DNA from 3 places in the Flexivirga sp. G2 genome. Region 3 is predicted to be linked to each of the others. Evidence: riboswitches for the same ligand, from Rfam matches in the RefSeq annotation. Region 3 holds a riboswitch; each other region holds the start of a gene.
What was found. A riboswitch is a leader RNA that binds a small molecule or an ion and turns the genes downstream of it on or off. The one in region 3 is predicted to bind S-adenosylmethionine.
Positions count from the first base shown of each region.

Region 1: another riboswitch for S-adenosylmethionine. It lies ahead of ACZ50J_RS06980 (aminotransferase class V-fold PLP-dependent enzyme); the one in region 3 lies ahead of ACZ50J_RS17865 (IclR family transcriptional regulator).
Region 2: another riboswitch for S-adenosylmethionine. It lies ahead of ACZ50J_RS03385 (MetQ/NlpA family ABC transporter substrate-binding protein); the one in region 3 lies ahead of ACZ50J_RS17865 (IclR family transcriptional regulator).

Region 1 covers NZ_AP039675.1:1,426,034-1,429,811, forward strand. Annotated here, with positions in the region: gene ACZ50J_RS06975 (endonuclease/exonuclease/phosphatase family protein) at 1-485, shown strand, start outside; gene ACZ50J_RS06980 (aminotransferase class V-fold PLP-dependent enzyme) at 463-1,851, opposite strand; SAM riboswitch class IV at 1,900-2,012, opposite strand; gene ACZ50J_RS06985 (FtsK/SpoIIIE family DNA translocase) at 2,361-3,778, shown strand, end outside.
Region 2 covers NZ_AP039675.1:680,522-684,299, forward strand. Annotated here, with positions in the region: gene ACZ50J_RS03380 (methionine ABC transporter ATP-binding protein) at 1-365, opposite strand, end outside; gene ACZ50J_RS03385 (MetQ/NlpA family ABC transporter substrate-binding protein) at 362-1,333, opposite strand; SAM riboswitch class IV at 1,433-1,562, opposite strand; gene ACZ50J_RS03390 (NUDIX hydrolase) at 1,691-2,107, shown strand; gene ACZ50J_RS03395 (NADH-quinone oxidoreductase subunit A) at 2,168-2,632, shown strand; gene ACZ50J_RS03400 (NADH-quinone oxidoreductase subunit B) at 2,640-3,212, shown strand; gene ACZ50J_RS03405 (NADH-quinone oxidoreductase subunit C) at 3,209-3,748, shown strand; gene nuoH (NADH-quinone oxidoreductase subunit NuoH) at 3,749-3,778, shown strand, end outside.
Region 3 covers NZ_AP039675.1:3,689,562-3,693,339, forward strand. Annotated here, with positions in the region: gene ACZ50J_RS17860 (LLM class flavin-dependent oxidoreductase) at 1-1,356, opposite strand, end outside; gene ACZ50J_RS17865 (IclR family transcriptional regulator) at 1,507-2,268, opposite strand; SAM riboswitch class IV at 2,285-2,404, opposite strand; gene mobA (molybdenum cofactor guanylyltransferase) at 2,489-3,109, opposite strand; gene ACZ50J_RS17875 (transglycosylase family protein) at 3,201-3,778, opposite strand, start outside.

The DNA.
Region 1 (3,778 bases), 2.2 Mb from region 3:
ACCACCTGACACTCCTGGCGGAGCACCGTGCGGGGATCTTCGCGAGCAGTCCCGACATACGCGTCCGGACCGCGGTGGGCGACTACCGGCTGCGAGCCGTGCACACGCCGGCGCCGCTGCCGGACATCGTCTCGGACTGGCGGACCGCGCTGCGATCACTCGCGCACTGGCGCGACGGACTGCCGGTGGGCCGGCCGTTGGTGATGGCCGGGGACTTCAACGCGTCGCCGTCGATGCCCGCGTTCCGCGATCTCGCCGACGGACTCACCGACAGCAGCCGGGCGACCGGCGCGGGCTGGACCCGAACCTGGCCGCACGACGCGTGGCTGCCGCCCTTCGTGCAACTGGACCACGTGTTGACCCGTGGCTTCGGTGTCGTGGCTGACGGCACCGTCGACATCGCCGGCACAGATCACCGCGGCTACTGGGCGCGATTGCGCCTGGAACCGGTCACCAACTCGATCACCAGGGGAGCGGCTCACTGAGGTCGCGCGGATCCGCCGGTGCCGACCAGCCCTCGTCGGTGTGCACGTAGGACAGGGCCGGGCCGTGCTCGACCAGGCGGCGTACCGCGGCGACCAGCCGGTCGACGTGCTCACCGTTCGTGGCCAGCCCGAGACTCGCCCGTATGGCGCACGCGCCCTCACCGACGACGGCGTCGCACAAGAGATGGGCGCAGAACCGGCCGTCGCGCACCGCGATGGCCTCCTCGTCGGCCAGCACCTGCGAGACCAGGGACGGGTCGTAGTCCTCGACGGTGAACGTCACGACGCCGACGTTCGGTCGCTCGCCGAGCACCTCGATGACGCGAACTCCGTCGATCGCGGCGAGTCCGGCACGGAGCCGACCATGTAGTTGCGCCTCGTGCGCAACGATCGTCGCGCGGTTCGCCTCCAACGTGGCGCAGGCGGCGGCGATCGCGACGGCTCCGACGGCGTTCGGCGTGCCGCCCTCGTGGCGGGCCGGACCCGTCTGCCATTGCGTCTGGTCGTGCGACACGCGCGCCGTCGCACCGCCGGCCGGGAGGTACGGGTCGGCGGCATCGAGCCAGTCGCTGCGGCCGGCGAGCACGCCCGCGCCATACGGGGCATAGAGCTTGTGGCCGGAGAAGGCGACCCAGTCGACCCCGAGCTCGTCGAGGTCGATTCGCACGTGCGGTGCGTACTGTGCTGCGTCGAGAACGGTGCGGGCGCCGAACTCCCTTGCCACTGCGACGAGTTCGGCGATCGGCCAGATCTCACCGGTTACGTTGCAGGCGCCGGTGAGCACCACGAGTCGCTCGCCCACGGGAGACTGCTCGAGCGCTTCGCGCAGCAGTTGTATGGCGTGCTGCGTGCCCGACGGAACGGGCAGGCGGGTGGTGCGGTCCTGCTCCCACGGCAGCAGCGCGGCGTGGTGCGCCGACTCCCAGGCGAAGACCCGGGTGTCCTGCGGCAGACAGTGCGCGAGCAGTCGCAACGCGTCGGTGGTGTTGCGAGTGAAGACGACCTCGTCGCCGGAGCGGGCCCCGACGAAGGCGGCGACCTGAGCGCGTGCCGCCTCGAACCAGCCGGTGGTGACCCGGCTCGCGTAGCCGGCGCCGCGGTGCACCGAGCCGTAGCGGCGCTGCACCTGCTCGGCTGCCTCGGCGACGGCGACCAACGCCGGTGTCGTCGCGCCGTGATCGAAGTTGGCGTAGTCGGTGACCGTGCGATGGACCGTCGGCACGCCGAGGTCGGCAGAGACGGTGGTGGGCAGGCCGTTCGCGGTGGCGCGGCTGGAGCGGGTGCCCACGGCGGGCACACCCAACTGCCGACCGGCCTCGTGCTGTGCGGTGGTGTCCTGCTCGGGGTCGATGCTGATGATGCTCAACGGCTGCTCCTTGGCCGATCAGGGATCGACGAGGGCAGTTGCAGAGCCGATCCGCGCTTGCCGACGTGTTGTCACGTCGGCCCGGTCGTCACCCGGAGCACCCCACCGCGGTGGAGGGTTGCCGCTCAGCTAGCCGGGGCTTGACGCTGAGACTCATGACCTGGCATCAAATGTAGCGGTCGGCCCCGCGGCGGCGTCAAACCCGTCCCGCGGAGTGGGAACGGGTGACGCGCCTCCGACGCTGCGCGCGGCGTGTTTCCCATGGGGCTGGTGGGGTTGTCGCGTACGGTGTTTTCGTGGCTACCCGTCCGTCCTCGTCGACAACGACCGCGCGCGCGACCCGGAGCAAATCCGGGTCCAGCGCGGCCGGCTCGCGCTCCCGTCCCGCGTCGGGACGCACCTCGACCCGCCCGCCCGCCAAGAAGGCGACCGGGGCGAAGGCCCGATCCGGTGGCAAGCCGGCCGGGGGCGGACTGCCGTTCCCGCTGCGCGCGGCACGCGGCACCTGGATGGGTGTTGCGCACGTCGCCGGGGGAGCCGCACGCCGGGTGGGTCACTCCGCTCGCGATCTCGAGCCGGAACTCCGTCGCGACGGTCTCGGCTTCGCGCTGATCGCGGCGGCCATCGTCGTCGCCGCGCGCGAGTGGTGGGGTCTGACCGGTATGGCGGGCGACGTCATACACGCGATCGTGGCGGGCACCTTCGGTCTCGGCGCGCTCGTGCTCCCACTGGTCCTGGTGCTGATCGGTGTGCACCTGATGCGTTCGCCGCGCGGCGACCAGGGCACCAACCGGGTGATGGTCGGACTCGCACTGTTCGCGATCGCCGTCTGCGGTGTCACGAGCATTGCCAAGGACATCCCGCAGCCGAGCGAGACCGACGCGCTGCGCGGCGCCGGCGGCATCATCGGCTTCCTCGCCAGCAGCCCGTTGGTGGCCGCCGTGCACACGGCGGGCGGCATGGCGCTGCTGCTCATCCTGGGCGTCTTCAGCATCCTGGTCATGACCGCGACGCCGGTGACGATGATCCCGGAGCGCCTCGCGATGCTGCGTGCCCGGCTCTTCGAGCACCACGGCCCGTATGTCGATGACGACGAGGCCGTCGATGCCGTCGCGCAGGACCTGCACGGCGACCAGATCGACGGCGGCAAGCGCAAGCGCCGCCGCAAGGCCAAGGGCGACGAGAACAACGTCGGACTGGACGGCGACGAGCCGTTCGAGCAGGCCGCCACCGTCGCGCCGCGGCGGACCAAGGGTGGCCGGGTCCTGCGGCCCGGCGAGAAGGACCCCGGCCAGGACGTCTACGACGTCGACGGCGCGGACCCGGCATCGCGGGAGCCGAAGAAGACAACGCCCGCCGCGGACACGCAGGCCGTGCCGCTGCCCGGCACCACCGGCAACCCGCCGGAGTCGATCAGCACGACGCCCGCCCTGCAGGCTCCGCCGACGACCCCGCTGCCGCAACGCGTCGAGCAACTCCAGTTGGCCGGCGACGTCACCTACACACTGCCCGGCAACGACCTTCTCAAGCCCGGCACCCCGCCCAAGTCACGCTCGGCCGCCAACGACCGGGTGGTCGAGGCGCTGACCGACACGATGACCTCGTTCGGTGTCGATGCGCAGGTCACCGGGTTCAGCCGTGGCCCGACCGTCACGCGCTACGAGGTCGAGCTCGGCCAGGGCACCAAGGTCGAGCGGGTCACCGCCCTGTCGAAGAACATCGCGTATGCCGTGGCCTCGGCCGACGTGCGCATCCTGTCGCCGATCCCGGGCAAGTCCGCGATCGGTATCGAGATCCCCAACACCGACCGCGAGAAGGTCAGCCTCGGCGACGTGCTGCGCAGCGGCGCGGCACGGGGCAACGAGCACCCGATGGTGATGGGCGTCGGCAAGGACGTCGAGGGCGGCTACGTGATCGCCAACCTCGC
Region 2 (3,778 bases), 1.5 Mb from region 3:
CGACCCAGGCCGGCGAGCTGCAGCGGGTATGCGACGTTGCCGAACACGGTGCGTGATCGCATCAGATTGAACTGCTGGAAGACCATCCCGGTGCGACGACGTATGGCGCGCAACGGTTTTCCCTGCAGGCGCGTGATGTCGACCCCGTCGACGACGACCGAGCCGGAACTGGCCTGTTCGAGTCCGTTGAGGAGCCGGACCAACGTGCTCTTGCCCGCACCCGAGTAGCCGATGACCGCGAAGATCTCGCCGCGGTGGATCTCGAGATCCACGCCGTCCAGTGCCCGGTGTGCCTCGTCGCCCTTCCCGAATACCTTCGACACCGCGTCGAGTCGAACCACCGGATCCGGTGGAGTCGTTGTCATTTCGAGCTCACCGTCTTCTCGTAGCCGGTCAGCAGGCGCCGCAGCTCGGCGGCCGGCCGGGTGACCGGGACACTGGTGTTCTTGGACTCGGCGACGACGAGCCGCTGCACGCGTGGGTCGTGGTAGAGCTTCACGATCTCGGCATACGTCGGGTTGTCCTTGTCCGCCGCCCGGGAGACGATCACGTTGATGTAGGGCTGCGCGGTGGCCGACTTCGGGTTGTCGGAATAGAGCGCCTTGCTCGGGTCGAGGTGGCCGTCGAGCGCGAAGTTGTTGTTGACGACGGCTCCGTCGACCGAGGACAGCGAGGTCACCGTCTGGGAGGCGTCGACCGGGGTGACCTTCACCTTGGAGGCGGCCTTGTCGATGTCGGCCGGTGTGGACACGATGCTCCCGCCGCCCTTGAGCTTCACCAGACCGGCCTTCTGCAGCACGAGCAGGGCCCGCGCCTGGTTGGTGGCGTCGTTCGGGATCGCGATGCTCGCGCCCTTCGGGATCTGTGCCAGCGAGGTGTGCTTCTTCGAATAGAGGCCCAGCGGCACGACATACGTGGATCCGATGGGCGTCAGGTCCTCGTGTGCCTGCTTGTTGTATCCGGCCAGGAAGACGAGGTGCTGGAACAGGTTGAGGTCCAGTTGTCCTTGTGCGACAGCGGGATTCGCCTGGGTGTAGTCGGAGAAGTTGACCGTCCGGAGGTCGATGCCGTGCTGCCGCGCGAGCTTCTTCAGCACCGGCCAGTAGTCCTGGTCGGCGTCGGTCACGCCGATCTTCACCGTGGTCAGCCGCGTGCCGGACGACCCGCTCGCGGTGGCGCGTCCGGTGGCGAATCCGCCGCCGGCGCCGATCACCAGGGCAATGGCGGCCGCACTGAGCCAGGTGCGTCGCGGGTGGCCCGGTCGCGGCGGCAGTTTCGGCCGGTCCGGCAGCGGCGGGACGCTCGACGGGTCGGTGGGTGTGTTGGCTGACATGCTGTCCTCGGGGTCGCGGGTATGTCGCTGGTATGACGGGGCGCCCGGCCGTGCTCGAACTCGCCCGCACGCGATCGGCATACGGACGGGACAGGGGAACTGCCGTGCTTGCCGCACCGCGCGATCGATGGATCACGCACTGCGGCCTAGTCATTCACCTGGGGCACCCCGCCACGTGCGTGAGGGTTGCCGCCCAGCAAGCCAGGGCTTGTCGCTGGGTCTCGTGACTGCGTCAAACATAAGCAAGCGTTACCGAATAAGTCAAAAGCAGTAGCGTTGCTACCTGGTTGTGATGTGCCTCACAGGCGCGTCGCGGCGCCTCGGCGGGTCGGGCTGGCGCCTCGTTACGCTCGAGGCATGCCAGCCCCGGAGATCGTCGTCAGCGCCGTGGTGTTTCGGGACCCGGGCGGCAAGGTGCTCACCGTCCGCAAGGCCGGCACCGCGAAGTTCATGTTCCCCGGCGGCAAGCTCGAGCCGGGGGAGAGTGCCATCGACGCGGCGGTGCGCGAGGTCGGCGAAGAACTCGACATACGCGTGCGCGCGGCCGACCTGCGCCCGGTGGGGACGTTCACCTCGGCTGCCGCCAACGAGCCCGGGCACTCGGTGACGGCCACGGTCTTCGAGCACCCGTACGTCCCGGTCGATGCGCCGGCAGCCGAGATCGCCGAGCTGCGCTGGGACGACCTGTCCGCCGATGCGCCCGACGATCTGGCGCCGCTCCTCGCGGACCGGGTTTTCCCGGAGTTGCGGGAGACCGGCGGATCCGACGCCTGAACCGTCCCAAACCGGGAGCGCCTCACCCACAAGACAGCACCCGCTGGTTAGGCTGCCCGGGTGTCCTCGGGAGTGACCGGTTACTTGGTGCTGCTCGGCGTCGGTGTCGCCGGAGCGGTGCTTTTCGTTGCCGCGATGCTCTCCAGGCGCCTACTCGCGCCGCGTGCGCCGAGCCTGGCGAAGCTCACGACCTACGAATCGGGCGTCGATCCGGCGACCGGCGGATGGGCGCAGACCCACTTCCGCTACATCACCTATGCGCTGCTGTATGTCGTCTTCGCGGTCGACGCCGTCTACCTCTTCCCGTGGGCGCTGGTGCTGCGTGACCACGACCTCGGCGTCGCCAGCCTGGTGGAGATGGCGATCTTCATTGCCGTCGTCCTGGTCGGCCTGCTGCATGCCGCCCGCCGAGGTCTGCTGACCTGGACCTCACCCCACGAAGTTCTCCCCCGCTCCGCTCCTCCGATACTTCGCGGGGACCCCGAGTCCGAAACCAGTGATGCCAGGGGACAACGTGACCACTGACCTGCCCATGCCCCGGGTCGGCGTCGGCCAGGCCGCTGCGCCCAAGCCGATGCGACTCGTCCTCAACTGGGGCCGGCGCTATTCCCTGTGGGTCTTCAACTTCGGGTTGGCCTGCTGTGCTATCGAATTCATCGCCGCATCGATGGCACGCCACGACTTCATCCGACTCGGCGTCATCCCCTTCGCGCCCGGCCCTCGTCAGGCCGACCTGATGGTCGTGTCCGGCACGGTCACCGACAAGATGGCGCCCGCGGTCCGCCGGCTCTACGACCAGATGCCCGAACCCAAGTACGTCATCAGCTTCGGCGCCTGCAGCAACTCCGGCGGTCCCTACTGGGACTCCTACTGCGTCACCAAGGGTGTCGACCAGCTGATCCCCGTCGACGTCTACGTGCCGGGTTGCCCGCCGCGTCCCGAGGCGTTGTTGCACGGCATACAGGTGCTGCAGCAGCAGATCGCCGACGAGAAGCTGCAGACCAAGGGACTGCGCGCCAAGCTCGGCGGGTATGCCGGGCGCAAGGCCTCCGCCGCCGAGGTGAGCCGGCCGCTGGTCGCACCTCCGACGGGGGAGCAGCAGTGACCGACACGACCTACGAAATCCCCTCCGTCACCTGCGAACCCGACGCATGGACCGCCACGTTGGAGCGGGTCCGCGGCGAAGGATTCGACTTCTTCGATTTCCTGACCGCCGTCGACCAGACCGACGCCGAGGAGGCACCCGGTTTCGATGTCGTCGTGCACCTCTACGACATCACCCCCGGCGCGTTGCGCGAGACCCTCGTGCAGACCCGGCTCGCCGACGGCGGGTCACTGCCCAGCTGCACGCCGTTGTGGGCAGGCGCCGCCTGGCACGAGCGCGAGACCCACGAGATGTTCGGGATCGGCTTCGACGGCTACACCGACGCGAGCCACGGCAAGCTACGAAAACTGTTGCTGCCGGACGGTTTCGACGGTCACCCCCTGCGCAAGTCGTTCGTGCTGGTCTCCCGTGCGAGCAAGCCATGGCCCGGCGCCAAGGAGCCCGGCGGTGGCGGCACGGACGGCAAGCCGGCGCGTGCGCCGCGCCGTCGCATGCAGCCGCCCGGCGTTCCCGACGAGTCCTGGGGACCCAGGTAAATGGGGTCCGACATTCTTGAAATCGTCCTG
Region 3 (3,778 bases):
CGCGCCGGCGGCTGCAGCGGGAGTCCCGCTGTAGAGGCTCTCCGGCCGGGCGAGTCCGTAGTGCTCACGCAAGGTGGAGCCGGAGTAGTCGGTGCGGAACAGACCCCGGTCCTGCAGGATCGGCACGACCTGGGAGGTGAAGGCGTCGAACAGCTGGGGGTACAGCGGCGGCATCACGTTGAAGCCGTCGGCGGCACCGTTCTCGAACCACTCCTGGATGGTGTCGGCGACCTGGACGGGCGTGCCGTGCACGACGTTGTGGCCGCGTCCGCCGGCCAGCCGGTGCAAGAGCTCCCGGACTGTCGGGCGGTCTCGTTCGACGATGCCTGCGACGACCTGCTTGCGACTGCGACTGTTGTCGAGCACGTTCCCGGCGCTGCCGAACAGTTCTCGTGGCACTCGTTCCCCGAGGTCGAGATGCCGCAGTGAGACGCCGGTGAATTTCTCCAGCTGGGTCAGTCCGAACGCAGGGACCGTCAGGCTGTTGAAGTACTCGTAGAGTTCCTTCGCCTCCTGCGCGGTGTCCGCGATGAACGGGCTGATGCCTGGGAGCACGAGCACGTCATCCGCAACGCGGCCGAAGGACCGGGCGGTCGCCTTGATGTCACCGTAGAACGCCTGGGCGTCCGCCAGAGTCTGATGTGCGGTGAAGATGGCCTCGGCGTTGCGCGCGGCGAAGGCGCGTCCTTCGTTCGACGAGCCGGCTTGCACGTAGACCGGCCGGCCTTGTGGCGAGCGCGGGGCGTTGAACGGCCCCTTGACCTTCAGATGCGTGCCGGTGTGATCGATCCGGTGCACCTTCGCGGTGTCCAGATAGTCACCCGAGGCCCGGTCGGCGACGACAGCACTGTCCTCCCAGCTGTCCCAGAGCTTGGTGACGACGTCGATGAACTCCTGCGCGCGGCCGTAGCGCTCCTCGTTGCTGGGCACACCGTCGAGCCCGAAGTTGAGTGCGGCGTCCTGACTGAACGTCGTGACGATGTTCCAGCCGGCACGTCCTCCCGAGATCCGGTCGAGGCTCGCGAACAGCCGCGCCAGGTTGTACGGCTCGTAGAACGTGGTCGACGCGGTCGAGATCAGCCCGATCCGCTCGGTCACCGTCGCGATCGCGGTCAGCAGGGTGATCGGTTCGAACTGAGTGCTCGGTCGGTGTCCGGTGCCGTACCAGGCCGGGCCATCGGCGAGGAAGACCGCGTCGAGCTTCGCCTGCTCCGCTCGCCGCGCGATGTCCTGGTAGAACGCGATGTCGTCGATCCGGTCGAGCGGACTGTCGGGGTGTCGCCAGGACGCCTCGTGGTGACCGGTGTCGTGCAGGAAGGCATTCAGACGCAACTGTCGATCGGGCTTGCGGGTCACGGCACAACTCCTCGGGTTCGGGGATGACGGGCGCGGCGGTATCGGGTGCGGCTGGGTCGCACGACCGTTACAGAACGTTTGCTAACTGATTCAGTAACTTATGGTTATGTATGGCGGACGCCAAAGCCGTTGCCACATGGTGGAAACGGTTCAGCCGACCCGATCCAGGACCTGGATGCGGCGGCCGGTCTCGGCCGCCGCACGATGCAGGGCCGGCAGGATCCGCCGCACCCGGTCGCCGGTCAGGCGGTCGACACGCGCCTGGACACCGAGGGCGGCAACCACTCCGGCGTCGCCGACGACCGGCACCGCCAACTCGCGCACACCGTCCGTCCGCTCCTGGTCCGCGATCGCGAATCCGCGACGACGTACCTCGATGAGCTGCGCGAGCAGACCGGCATACGAGGTAAGGGTTCGATCGGTGAACGACTCGAGCTCCCCCAGCGCTCGCACCGCGGCCGCCGAACCGTCCGGCGAGAACGCCAACAGCACCTTGCCCATCGCCGTTGCGTGCATCGGCTCCCACCTCGCGGGCAGCTGCGATGCGCAGTACCCCACGGGCGGTCGCGCCGAGACGAGGCGCGACACGGCCGACTGGCCCTGGACACCGAGATTCACCGCGAAACCGATGGCCGCCGCCAGCGCATAGAGGTGCGGAACCACCTCGTCGACCGCCAGATCGGCAGTCGGCAGAAGGGCCGGCACCCGCGGGCCGACCCGGTAGACCTCAGCCCGCCGGACCAGGTATCCACTGCGGCACAGGGCCTGCAGGATGCGGTGTGTGGTGCTCATCGGCAGACCCGACTCGGCGGCCAGATCAGAAAGACCCAGCGCACGATCGCCCTCGAAGCAGTTCAGGACGAGCAGAGCCCTTTCGACCGCCTGGGAACCGGATCGGGCTGGAACGGACATGACACATCCTCGCTGCTCGGCGCGCTTATGAGCGCCGGACCGACCGGGCGCCCATCGGGTGGTCACCTGGAGCACCCCACCGCGGCTGGAGGGTTGCCGGACAGCAAGCCAGGGCTTGACGCTGCCTCTCGTCACCTGGCTTGAACATAACGCAGTGTTTTTACTTCAACAACGTTTCGTGATGCATCGCTCATCCCGTGGACATCGCGGGGGGGGCGGTTCACGATTCGGGTGGCACGGCCCGGCGTGCCCCGAGCCTCCGGGCCCACTGCTCGTGATCCGTCCAGGTGTCGACGTCCCGCCATACCTCGTCCGCGGGGATCTCCGCGAGCTGCAGACCGGCGAGGAGCGCACGCATCGACCGATCGGCTGGGTCGCCCAACTCGTCGGCAGCGGCGTGGACCGCGGTCGACCGATATCGTCCGAGCAGCCACTGCCGCCGCCCGGTCGGATCGGTCAGCACGACCCCGTCGGCATCGCCGACGTCGGCCGCACCCAGCAGCTGTATGGCGCCCACCGCACCCGGCAGGTCGCAGGCGATCAGGTAGGTCCAGTCCGCCGGCCGCGCGATCGCGCGCAGGCCGGCGACGGCCGCGGCAGCCGGTCCGGAGCCCGGCGGATCCTCGACAACCCGGAGCGCGTGCCCGGGCAGCTCCGCCGAGGTCCGGCCGACGACGACCAGCGTCCGCGCGTCCCGCACCGCCTCCAACGGCCGGGAGACCAATGAGCAGCCGGCGAGCTGCACCGCCGCCTTGTCGATGCCACCGAGCCGGGAACCGGCACCGCCGACCAGCACGATGGCGTCATACGTCGATCGCGCCGAAAGCACAGGACCGCCCACCCGAGGAACGCTACCCATTCACGGGGCACACGGAAGGCCCGCGTCGTCGTGGACGACACGGGCCTTTCGGTGTGTTCGGGGAAACGCCTGGTCAGGCGGCCCAACCGCACTGCCACGGGCTGAGGCCGCGGGAGGCGTAGACGTGGTTGGCGATGGTGATCTGCTGCTCTCGGGTCGCCAGGTCGGCGCGCGCCGCGAACTTGCCGCCGCCGGCACCCAGCCAGGTGCCGCTGTCGAACTGCAGGCCGCCGAAGTAGCCGTTGCCGGTGTTGATGTGCCAGTTGCCGGTCGACTCGCACTGCGCGATGCGGTCCCACATCGCGGCGCGGGACAGGTCCAGGCCGCCGGTGTTGACCGGCTTCGGGCTGCTGACCGGAGCCGGCGCGGCCTTCTTGGTGCCGACGACGAGCACGCGGCTGACCGGCTGCTTGGTCACCTGGCGCTTGAGGAGGGTGGTGCGGGCGATGACCTTGCCGGTCAGTTGCTGGCGCCAGGTGGCGGTCGCCGTGCCGGCGACGCCGTTGCGCTGCACCCGGGTCTTGCCCGCGGCGAGCGTCGAGTCGAACTTGCGAACCGTGGTGAACGCGACGGTCTCGGCGGTGGTCACCGTACGGGTGGTGACGGCCGGGCGGGCCTGGTCACGCGACACCTTCTTGTCGGTGGCGCGGG